DNA from 3 places in the Paenibacillus diazotrophicus genome. Region 3 is predicted to be linked to each of the others. Evidence: riboswitches for the same ligand, from Rfam matches in the RefSeq annotation. Region 3 holds a riboswitch; each other region holds the start of a gene.
The links. Region 3 has a riboswitch for cyclic di-AMP ahead of ACAN54_RS02580 (APC family permease). Riboswitches for the same ligand answer to the same signal wherever they lie in the genome.
Positions count from the first base shown of each region.

Region 1: another riboswitch for cyclic di-AMP. It lies ahead of ACAN54_RS29480 (C40 family peptidase); the one in region 3 lies ahead of ACAN54_RS02580 (APC family permease).
Region 2: another riboswitch for cyclic di-AMP. It lies ahead of ACAN54_RS29090 (resuscitation-promoting factor); the one in region 3 lies ahead of ACAN54_RS02580 (APC family permease).

Region 1 is NZ_JBGJZN010000016.1:17,330-20,611, forward strand. It holds gene ACAN54_RS29475 (C40 family peptidase) at 1-450, opposite strand, end outside; cyclic di-AMP (ydaO/yuaA leader) riboswitch at 456-598, opposite strand; gene ACAN54_RS29480 (C40 family peptidase) at 988-1,416, opposite strand; cyclic di-AMP (ydaO/yuaA leader) riboswitch at 1,474-1,612, opposite strand; gene ACAN54_RS29485 (hypothetical protein) at 1,834-2,631, opposite strand; gene ACAN54_RS29490 (M1 family metallopeptidase) at 2,676-3,282, opposite strand, start outside.
Region 2 is NZ_JBGJZN010000014.1:47,312-50,593, reverse strand. It holds gene ACAN54_RS29100 (HD domain-containing protein) at 1-526, shown strand, start outside; gene ACAN54_RS29095 (TatD family hydrolase) at 581-1,351, shown strand; cyclic di-AMP (ydaO/yuaA leader) riboswitch at 1,550-1,778, shown strand; gene ACAN54_RS29090 (resuscitation-promoting factor) at 2,070-3,230, shown strand.
Region 3 is NZ_JBGJZN010000001.1:580,319-583,600, forward strand. It holds gene ACAN54_RS02570 (DsbA family protein) at 1-691, shown strand, start outside; gene ACAN54_RS02575 (disulfide oxidoreductase) at 691-1,122, shown strand; cyclic di-AMP (ydaO/yuaA leader) riboswitch at 1,350-1,508, shown strand; gene ACAN54_RS02580 (APC family permease) at 1,635-3,282, shown strand, end outside.

The sequences.
Region 1 (3,282 bases), on a different contig from region 3:
TTGATAAGCATCTGTGCTCATAATTCGTTTGGCGCCAACGTAGCGGTTGACGTAGTAGCTGTCACTCAGCGAGCTGATGGTTACACCGCGCTTGGAAGAAGCGTGTGCGAACTTGCCTTCACCGACATAAATGCCGACATGGGATATTCCTTTGCCGCTTGTATTAAAGAATACAAGATCGCCTGGTCTAATGTTATCGCGGGATACGGCAGTACCCATTTGATATTGGGAACCAGACTGGTGAGGAAGGTTGATTCCAATCTTATCAAACACATACATGGTAAATCCGGAGCAATCAAACCCGTTAGTCGAAACTCCGCCGGATACGTATTTAGTACCGATGGCTTTGTCGATAACCTGGTCCATCTTGGAGTCTGCGAAAGCGCTTCCCGCTCCGATGGTAAGAATGATGGAAAAACTGAGTAGTGCGGCTGCCAGCTTCTTCTTCAAAAGTAAATACCCCTTCCAAATGCCTACGAGGTTAGCTTAAGGGTTCGGTTGAAGGTCCCCTATGACCCCTCTGTGAATAGGAGGTCAATTCACCCAAAATCGGTTCCCCCGTTTCCTTAATAATTAAGGAACTCGGCACGACTGTTGATTAGGATTAGCTTACGGATCAAACAATGACAAAACCTTTGTAAATCAGGTTTGAATAATTACAAAAATGTTACTATCGACTTACTGCGATAATTGTAACAAAGACAGAAGCAGTTGGCAATCACTAAAAGCATATAAATACATATTTTTTGAGCCTTTTAAGAGAAAAATGCCTAATTTGCGCTTGTTTATTACTCCGTGAGTTAGAGGTATGGAAGATGTATCTGGAATATTTATCAAAAAGGGTGTTTCAAAGCTCTAAAAAGTGTGTAAAAGGGAGAATAAGGAAAAGGAAAAACCCGGAAATGATTACGGCAATAATCAGTTCCGGGCTCGTATAAGTTACATTTAGTTGTTAGAGGTGTGATTTTGAGGGGATAAAAACTTCAATTAGTCGTAGGCAACGGTCTTGTAAGCTGTAGTGCTCATCACTCGTTTAGCGCCAACGTAGCGGTTGGCCCAGTAGGCTTGACTCAGCGAAGAAATATTTACACCGCGCGAACTGGAAGATTGTGCGAATTTGCCTCCACCGACATAAATGCCGACATGGGAAACTCCTGATCCAAAGGTATTGAAGAATACCAGATCGCCTGAACGCAAGTTGTTCCGTGATACGGATGTTCCCAGGCTGAATTGTGCCTTGGACGTGCGTGGTAGGGTAAGTCCGACACTTTTAAAAACATACGAGGTGAAGCCGGAGCAATCGAAACCGTTTGTGCTGGTGCCTCCGAATTTATAGGTGGTTCCAATAGTTTTAGCAATGACGCTGTCCATCTTCGAATCAGCGGAAGCGCTACCAGCTCCGATGGAGAATACCATTACTAGTCCAAGTGCTGCTGCGGTACATTTTTTCTTAAAATTCTGACTTCTCAAAAGATGTACTCCTTCCAAGGCCTGCGAGGTTAGCTTAAGGATTCGGTAGAAGGTTCCCCTATGACCCCTCTAAAGCGAGATCAATTCACCCAAAATATGGTTCCCCCACTTCCCGGTGCAGGGAATTTGGCGTTTTATGCACCAGAAGAGCGACGTGTCGACAATTTGCAAATGCTTGTAAGTTTATTGTGTTTGAATGTGCTGCGTCTTAAAGATTACAAATTTGTTACTAGTAGTACAGGCATCATTGTACCAGAGGATTTACAGTTTTGCAAATACACTTATTTACTTTGTAATCCAAAAAAAGAGTCCCGCTCCCTCAAGGAGCAGTGACTCTTTTATTATGCCGGCAAATTGCAGTATTTATTGTGGAAATGATTTACTGGACCAGAGATGGTATTGTGCGGCGATTCCCCACATTTTGAACAGTGTAGTGGGGAGGGGAGAGAACTGCCTCAGCAGAAGTGCCGGCATCCCGGGACAAAAGATCGACATCCCGCCACAAGCAAGCATCATTACCAATCCCCCTGCTCCCATCACCGCCGATACTCCCACTGAAGGAATGATTACTTTCAGACAGACCAGCAGAGAAGACAGAGTTCCTGTACCACCTGTATAACCGAACTGCATGTACAGCAGCATTTTTCGGATGAAGAATAGATATAATAGCCAAACCAGAATGTAGGGTACCAATTTCAGCAGCAGCTTATAATCCACAATTCCGGTAAGCAGCAGATCGTACATTTTGGGAAGAAGCCAGTAGAGCGGCAGCGCTGTAAGCACCCATTCTGCAAGACTGAACAGCAACACCGGAAGCCCATATAGCCGCATACCCGGAAAAAAGAACATTCCACGCTCGCCTTTACGTTCCTGATGAAGCTCATGGAGCAATCCTGCCCGGATGAATGGGGATAGCAGGAGCCTTATTGCACTTAAACCCAGCAGCATCCAGAGCCATTGTTGAACACCGGAATGGGTACTTAGTGCGATCTGCCCCTCCACATAATACAAAAGTCTGCCCATTGCACTGCCACCTGCATCCTGATCAGGGTAACGCAGCAGTATCGGAACTACTGCGCTTTTAACAAACTTGTACATGAAATAACTCCAGAACAGCCTGTAGATAAACAACAGAATCAGTATATAAAATTGTTCTTTCATGCTGTGCCAGCCGCGGGATATCGATCTTTTCACAATCCTTCACCTCACCAGACAAGAGTTCCGAGCAGATTTTCAATTAGGTTGGTTATGCTAAGCGTCCAGCGTGAGAGCGTGTCGGGTTCCAGTTCCGCGAGTCTGAAATTATTCAGATGCCTGCTCTCCAGCAGGATGGAGTGCCCGGGATCAATCTCTGCCGATACCAGCGGCGCTTTGTAGGAGAGTTGAAACGTAGTTTCCCTGTCTTTTGCATTCCAATATCTTTGAACGGTATATCCATCCGAAAAGGTGAACTTCACAGGCACCTCTCCGTACTGGCTGCTCTTGTTGCTCACGGTGACCGATGAATCATAACGGGGATTTTCTGTGCCGGTCCCTTTTTTGTGAAGGGTATTGATAATGTCATCTACAGCAAAGTCAGGAGCGCCGCCACTGTATACATATTGATCAAAGTAGGCTTGCCATGATTTTTTGGTCACTTTTTCTACGGTCTTTTGAAAATCGGCAGTGGAAGGGTGCTGGAATCGGTATTTGCGGGCATAGGCAGCCATGATGGCATCCATGGTTTTGGTGCCCACTTGCTGTTCAATGTCTTTGAGCACCAGTTTGCCCCGGATGTATACGTTGCGTGTATAAGCATCATCACCGGTATAT
Region 2 (3,282 bases), on a different contig from region 3:
TCTACAGGAGGGGTATAATTTCCGTTTTATGATCAATCCGCTCAGTGATTTATTTGGTGGAGAGATTAATGTGGAACAGTATTTACTGCTGGATGAAGCCTTGGTACAGACTGCATTTATGCAGTGGACTCTGGAATCCGATGAAACATTAGCTGACTTGTGCAGCCGATTTATTCATCGTAAACTGTATAAATATGTAGAAATGGATCACCTTGACTCGGAGACGATTGATGAAATCCGCCGCAGTTTTGCGGGGGCCGGGCTGCATCCTGATTACGATCTGGAGATTGATTATCCGACAGATCTTCCTTATGATGTTTTTCGTCCAGGGGAGGGTTTTGACAGCAAACAAATTTTGCTGCTGGACCGTCATGATAAACTGCGGGAGATCTCTGAGGTATCCGATATAGTCCGTTCGATCAGCGGTATTCACCGCGGCCGGTATCATCTTTATTTTCCGCAGGATAAGCTACAGAATGTGCTTACACAGCTGCCTGTTTCCATTGCTGAGATCTTTGCAAAATAATACAAAAATTTCTGGAATTCATCATAGAAAACAATACTGAAAGGATGATGCAGCATGCGCTTATTCGACACACATACTCATCTGGATGCACCGCAATTCGACGAGGACCGCGAGGAGGTTATTGCACGCGCTTTAGAGGCTGGGGTCAGCAAGATGATTAATATTGGATTTAATCGGGAAACGATTCCAACGACAATGAAATTAGCAGAAACGTATGATTATATTTATGCAGCAGTAGGCTGGCACCCCGTGGACGCGATTGACATGAAGGAGGGGGATATGGACTGGATTGCCTCTCTGTGCAGCCATAAAAAGGTGGTGGCTATCGGAGAAATCGGGCTCGATTATTATTGGGATACTTCCCCCAAAGAAATACAGCAGGAGGTATTCCGCAAACAGATTGGTATGGCACGGGAACTGAAAATGCCTATCTGTATACATAATCGTGATGCGCACGAGGATGTGGTACGGATTTTGAGGGAAGAGAAGGCAAATGAGATTGGCGGTGTCATGCACTCCTTTTCGGGGAGCTGGGAAACGGCTAAAATGTGCCTTGATCTAGGGTTTCATTTGTCCTTTGGTGGACCTGTAACTTTTAAGAATGCCAGAGTGCCGAAAGAGGTGCTTGCGCAGACTCCAATGGACCGGCTTTTGATCGAAACGGACTCTCCATATCTCACGCCCCATCCCTTCCGTGGGAAGCGAAATGAGAGTGCATATGTGAAGCTTGTCGCCGAGGCAGCCGCGGAAATAAAAGGAATTGATTTACAGGAATTAGCTGAAATAACGTATGCGAACGCACTGGAACGATTTGGGATTGTCTGAAAACGGGAGTAAATCCGGTGAAAAAAGAAGTATAGCCGATATATTAAACTTTTTTAATAAAAAAACGGCCGATTATTACAATATTTTAATGATTTTTTTGCGTAAACGTGGTTGAATCGTGCTTTACAACATGCATCAAAACAGGATATCATCTTTTCAGTGAAGTGAGCTGTTGTTACTGTGACAGTCACATTTTCATGGATCGTCTCGCTGAGTCTCCGTATGGAGAACGGGGGAACCAATAATGATCTGCCGCATGTCCGTACATAGGGTACAACACAGAAATGCCGCAGACTTTATTTGATTTCTTCACGTGGTCTTTGGGGTGAATTTGAGGGCAACCGCCGTGAGCGGGTGACCTGAGATAGGGCGTCTCTCTTATGCCCGAACCCGACAGCTAACCCCGTAAGCGCAAGTAAGAGAGGAAACCTCGTGCATAAACATTCCCGCGTATTCTGACACCCGGAGAGCCACGAAAGAGTCCTCTGTGAACTCTTTTTAGGCTTTTTTTGTTTTTTGAATAATGTGAATGTTTCCAGCATACTGTTGTATAACAGATGTCTGGAGTAGCTATGCCGAGCAGGCGATCCATGAGCAGGAAACGCTAAAGCAATGCGGGCGTATCCTGTGCAATCTCAAACCTAGTTTCGTCAGAAGTGATACAGTCACCTTTGCTATACAACTTGGACGACGGGGCTATGTAAGGAGGATGGAGAGAATGGGCGTATTCCAACCAGAAGTATCCCATGATTCGCAATCATCCAGCAGGTCTTTCGCATTACGGTGGAAGCAAGTGAATCCTCGCGTACTTTCACTTGCAGGCGCGGCATCAATCGTTATCGCGCTAGTAATTCTGCTGTACGTACACGGTCAAAGCTTTAAAGAAATAACTTTAGTAATAGATGGAAAGGTACAGACGCTGGAGACGCGGGATACGCTGCTCAGTGATGTGCTGGCAAAAGAACAAATTTCGCTGCAGCCGCAAGATGCATTATCTATTGGCCTTAGTGATGAAATAAAAGACGGCGACCGTGTCGTAATCAACCATGCGCAGGCTTTTAAGCTAACAGCGGATGGAACAACCAAAACGCTCTACACGACCGAAGACACCATCGGTCAGGCGATTGACAAACTGGGCATCAGCCTGGAGAGCTATGACAAGATTTACCCTTCTCTCAACACCGCAGTTTCTGCCGACATGGAAATCAAAATTGTCCGGATTAACAAGCAAGTGGTACAGCGGACAACAAATTTGCCTTTCCGGGTTATTAAAACCGCAGACCCCTCCCTGACAAAGGGAACTGTAAGAGTTGCGCAAGCGGGCAAACCGGGCGTTATGGTCCAGCATATCGAGAAAATCTATCAAGATGGCGAGCTGGCATCTATGCGCATGGTGGGCAAGGAAGTACAGACGGTTACCAAAGACAAAATCATTGCTATTGGTACCAAAGCACTTCCCAAGGCTGCTGTAGCCACTACTGCAACTTCCAATTCAACCACTACCACAAAAACATCTAAAGTCAGCACAAACAGCAACAATGTTGCGAGCAAAGCAGGTATAGATTTTGAGTACAAAAAAATAATCAAAAATGTATCCATGACGGCTTATTCTTCTGAAGAACCTGGGATTGGTACACGTACGGCCTCCGGCACACGCGTAACGGAAGGTCGGACCATTGCTGTGGATCCAAACGTAATACCTATCGGCTGGTGGGTGTATATTGAGGGTCTTGGATTTCGCCGTGCAGAGGATACCGGCGGTGCCATTAAAGGCAACAAGGTGGATGTCTACTATGATTCCCTGAGCAATGCCCGTAACTTTGGGCGTAAATCACGTACAATTTATGTGATCGGGCCTGTGAAGCCAGAGCTGAATTAAGCAGCAGTTTTTTGCAAATTAGCAGTTAATAAGATATAGTGAGGGTAGCAAT
Region 3 (3,282 bases):
ACAACAGGAACAGGACAAGCAGAAAACGAGAATCCTGATTATTAGCACAGTGGCCATTGTAGTGATTATTTTCACCGTGCTTATTCTTTTGGCATCGAAGGACTCTTCTTCCAATGCAGGTTCAGGCGAAGCGGTTCAATTCAATTACAGTGAGCTTCCAAGACTGGGCAAAGCGGATGCACCGGTTAAAATCGTCGAATTCGGTGATTTCAAATGCCCGGCGTGTGCCAATTTTGCAGGTGTCATCAAGCCACAGCTGGCCCAGGAATATGTGAATCAGAATAAAGCAGCTATTTACTTCGTAAATATGGCCTTTATCGGTCCGGATTCTGAAACGGCCTCTCTGGCAGCCCTCTCGGTATACCATCAGAATAGTGATGCTTTCTGGAAGTATTACGATGCAATTTATGCGAATCAAGGGGATGAAAATGCTGAATGGGCTACACAGGATTTTCTGGTGAATCTGGCAGAGAAGGAAAAGCTGCCCATTGATTTAGATCTGTTGCGCAAGGATATCAAGGAACGGACCTATGAAAGTGAACTGCAAAAGGATATTACTCTTGCCAAGGATACCGGAGTCACCTCCACACCTACTGTATTTATTAATGGATACAAAGTAGAGGAGCCATTCAATATGGAAGCCATAGATGCACAGATGAAGTCTGCTTCCGAAGCAGTGAGCGCCGAGTGATGAAGTTCTCTACGTTCTGCAGGCGCCACTGTCTCTATCTGGCCTGGTTCGTGTCCGTTATTGCGGTAGCGGGAAGCTTGTATCTTAGCGAGGTCCTAAAGTACGAGCCATGTAAGCTGTGCTGGTTCCAGCGTATATTTATGTACCCGCAGCTCATCCTGCTGGGCATTGCCACATACCGGAATGACAAAAAGATAATTCCTTATGTGCTTCCTTTAAGTCTAATTGGGGGTAGCATAAGTGTTTATCATTATGCCGAGCAGAAGATTCCTGCACTCAGCAAGGTGCTCCCATGTACGATTGGCGTACCCTGTAATAAAGATTATCTTAATTTTTTCGGGTTCATTACGATCCCTTTGCTTGCCCTGATCGCATTTGCTCTAATCACGATTTTGCTCTGGACCGGGCGTAAAGAGGACACCGTAGACTAGACAGAGCCACAGCAGAATATAGAGGGCAATCATTCCTGAAATTTCTGACACAAATATAGATAAAAATCATGAAAAAACCCGGTATGAAGGGATATTCGCAGAGAATGAAAGATCGCTATATCCCTCATCTTTGTTTTGCGTAAATTGGATGTTTTTTCATTCTTTTTTCATTTTTTTCACCGCTTTACGGAAGAGGCATTGTAGACTATCATTAGACCTTGTGAGAAGTTGAATATGCGCTGAATTTTCTGTAAGGAAAAACGGGGGAACCAACATTGGCCAAGCGCCAAAGGGGTGAATCGGGAACGGTCCGCAAGGGCTATAACCGTAGGGCTACCACAGCCCGAATCCGCCAGCTAACCTCGTAAGCAACGGTGGGATAATGACGATGCGTAAGCATGCGGATCATTTCCGTATGCTTATTTTTGTGCCTGCATTTATGAAATCCACCAATGAAAACAGCGCACGGTATTACCGTTTCAACGTAAGCAAAGAGAGGAACTGTTACTACAATGGTAAGCAAGGTAAAACGACTATTGATCGGGCGTCCGATGAAGTCGAACGAACTCGATCATGAAAAGTTATCCAAGGTGAAAGCACTGGCTGTCCTGTCTTCTGATGCGCTCTCGTCTGTAGCCTACGGAACGGAACAAATCCTGATTGTGCTGGTAGCCGCAGGCTTCACAGCTATCTGGTACTCATTGCCAATTGCATTAGCCGTATTGGGCTTGCTGGCTATTTTGATTTTATCCTATCGCCAGACTATTTTTGCTTATCCGCAAGGCGGAGGCGCGTATATCGTTGCCAAGAGCAACCTCGGGGTTCCTACTGGACTCTTAGCAGGCGGATCGCTTCTGGTCGACTATATTTTGACCGTTGCGGTTAGTGCGTCGGCAGGGACGGATGCGATCACATCCGCTTTTCCTAATCTTCATAATCATAGTGTTCTAATCGCCGTAACCGTTATTCTGCTCTTGACCCTTGTCAACCTACGAGGCGTTACGGAATCTGCATCGTTCATTGCTATTCCTGTGTATCTGTTCGTAGTATCGATCTTCGTGTTGATCATTGCGGGAATATTCAAATATGCAACCGGCGGAGCCCATGCCAATGTTCCAGAAATCGGGGCTGCTGTATCGAATGTCAGTTTGTTTTTACTGCTTAAAGCCTTCAGCTCCGGCTGTTCGGCCCTTACAGGAGTAGAGGCGGTATCGAACGCAATTCCAAACTTCAAGGCACCTGCTGAGAGAAATGCGGCCAAAACCTTGATGATGATGGGAATTATCCTTGGAAGTATGTTTACAGGAATCACGCTGCTCGCCTACTGGTACGGAATTACACCGGATACCAAAGCTACAGTTGTATCCCAAATTGCTGAATCTACTTTTGGACGCGGTGGTTTGTACTTCTTCATTCAAGGGATTACTGCTGTAATTCTCTTCCTTGCAGCCAATACGGCTTACTCAGCTTTCCCGCTGCTGGCGTTTATGTTTGCCAAAGATAAATATCTGCCCCATGCCTTTATGGTCCGAGGCGACCGTTTGGGCTTCTCTAACGGCATTATCTTCTTGGGTGTATTATCAGCCCTGCTTGTCGCTGCTTTTCATGGAAATACAGAAAGTCTGATTCCTTTGTATGCAGTGGGTGTATTCATTCCTTTTACCCTGTCCCAGCTTGGTATGATGGTGCACTGGTATAAATCCAAACCTAAAGGCTGGCAAAATAAATTTGCTGTGAATACGGTGGGGATGCTTACTACCCTGACCATTACTCTGATCTTTATCATCACGAAGTTCTCGAGTGTATGGATGGCCTTTATCTTCCTGCCGGTTGTAATGTTCGTGTTCCACCGGATTCACCGCCATTATCTCAATACAGCAGATCAGCTGCGTATTTGTCCGGAAACGGATAAACCTTGTATCAAAGGAAGCACCGTAGTTGTTCCTGTCGCAGGTGTAACCCGTGCAGTTCTGCATTCCATCAGCTATGCCAAGTCCTTAACGGATAATGTGGTAGCCGTGTATGTTGGATTTGATGAAGAAGAAATTAACAAAATGGAACAGAAGTGGGAGGAATGGAATCCGGGAGTGCGCTTAATTGTACTACGTTCCCGGTATCGCAGCATTCTTCGTCCGCTTGTCAAGTTCATTGATACAGTGG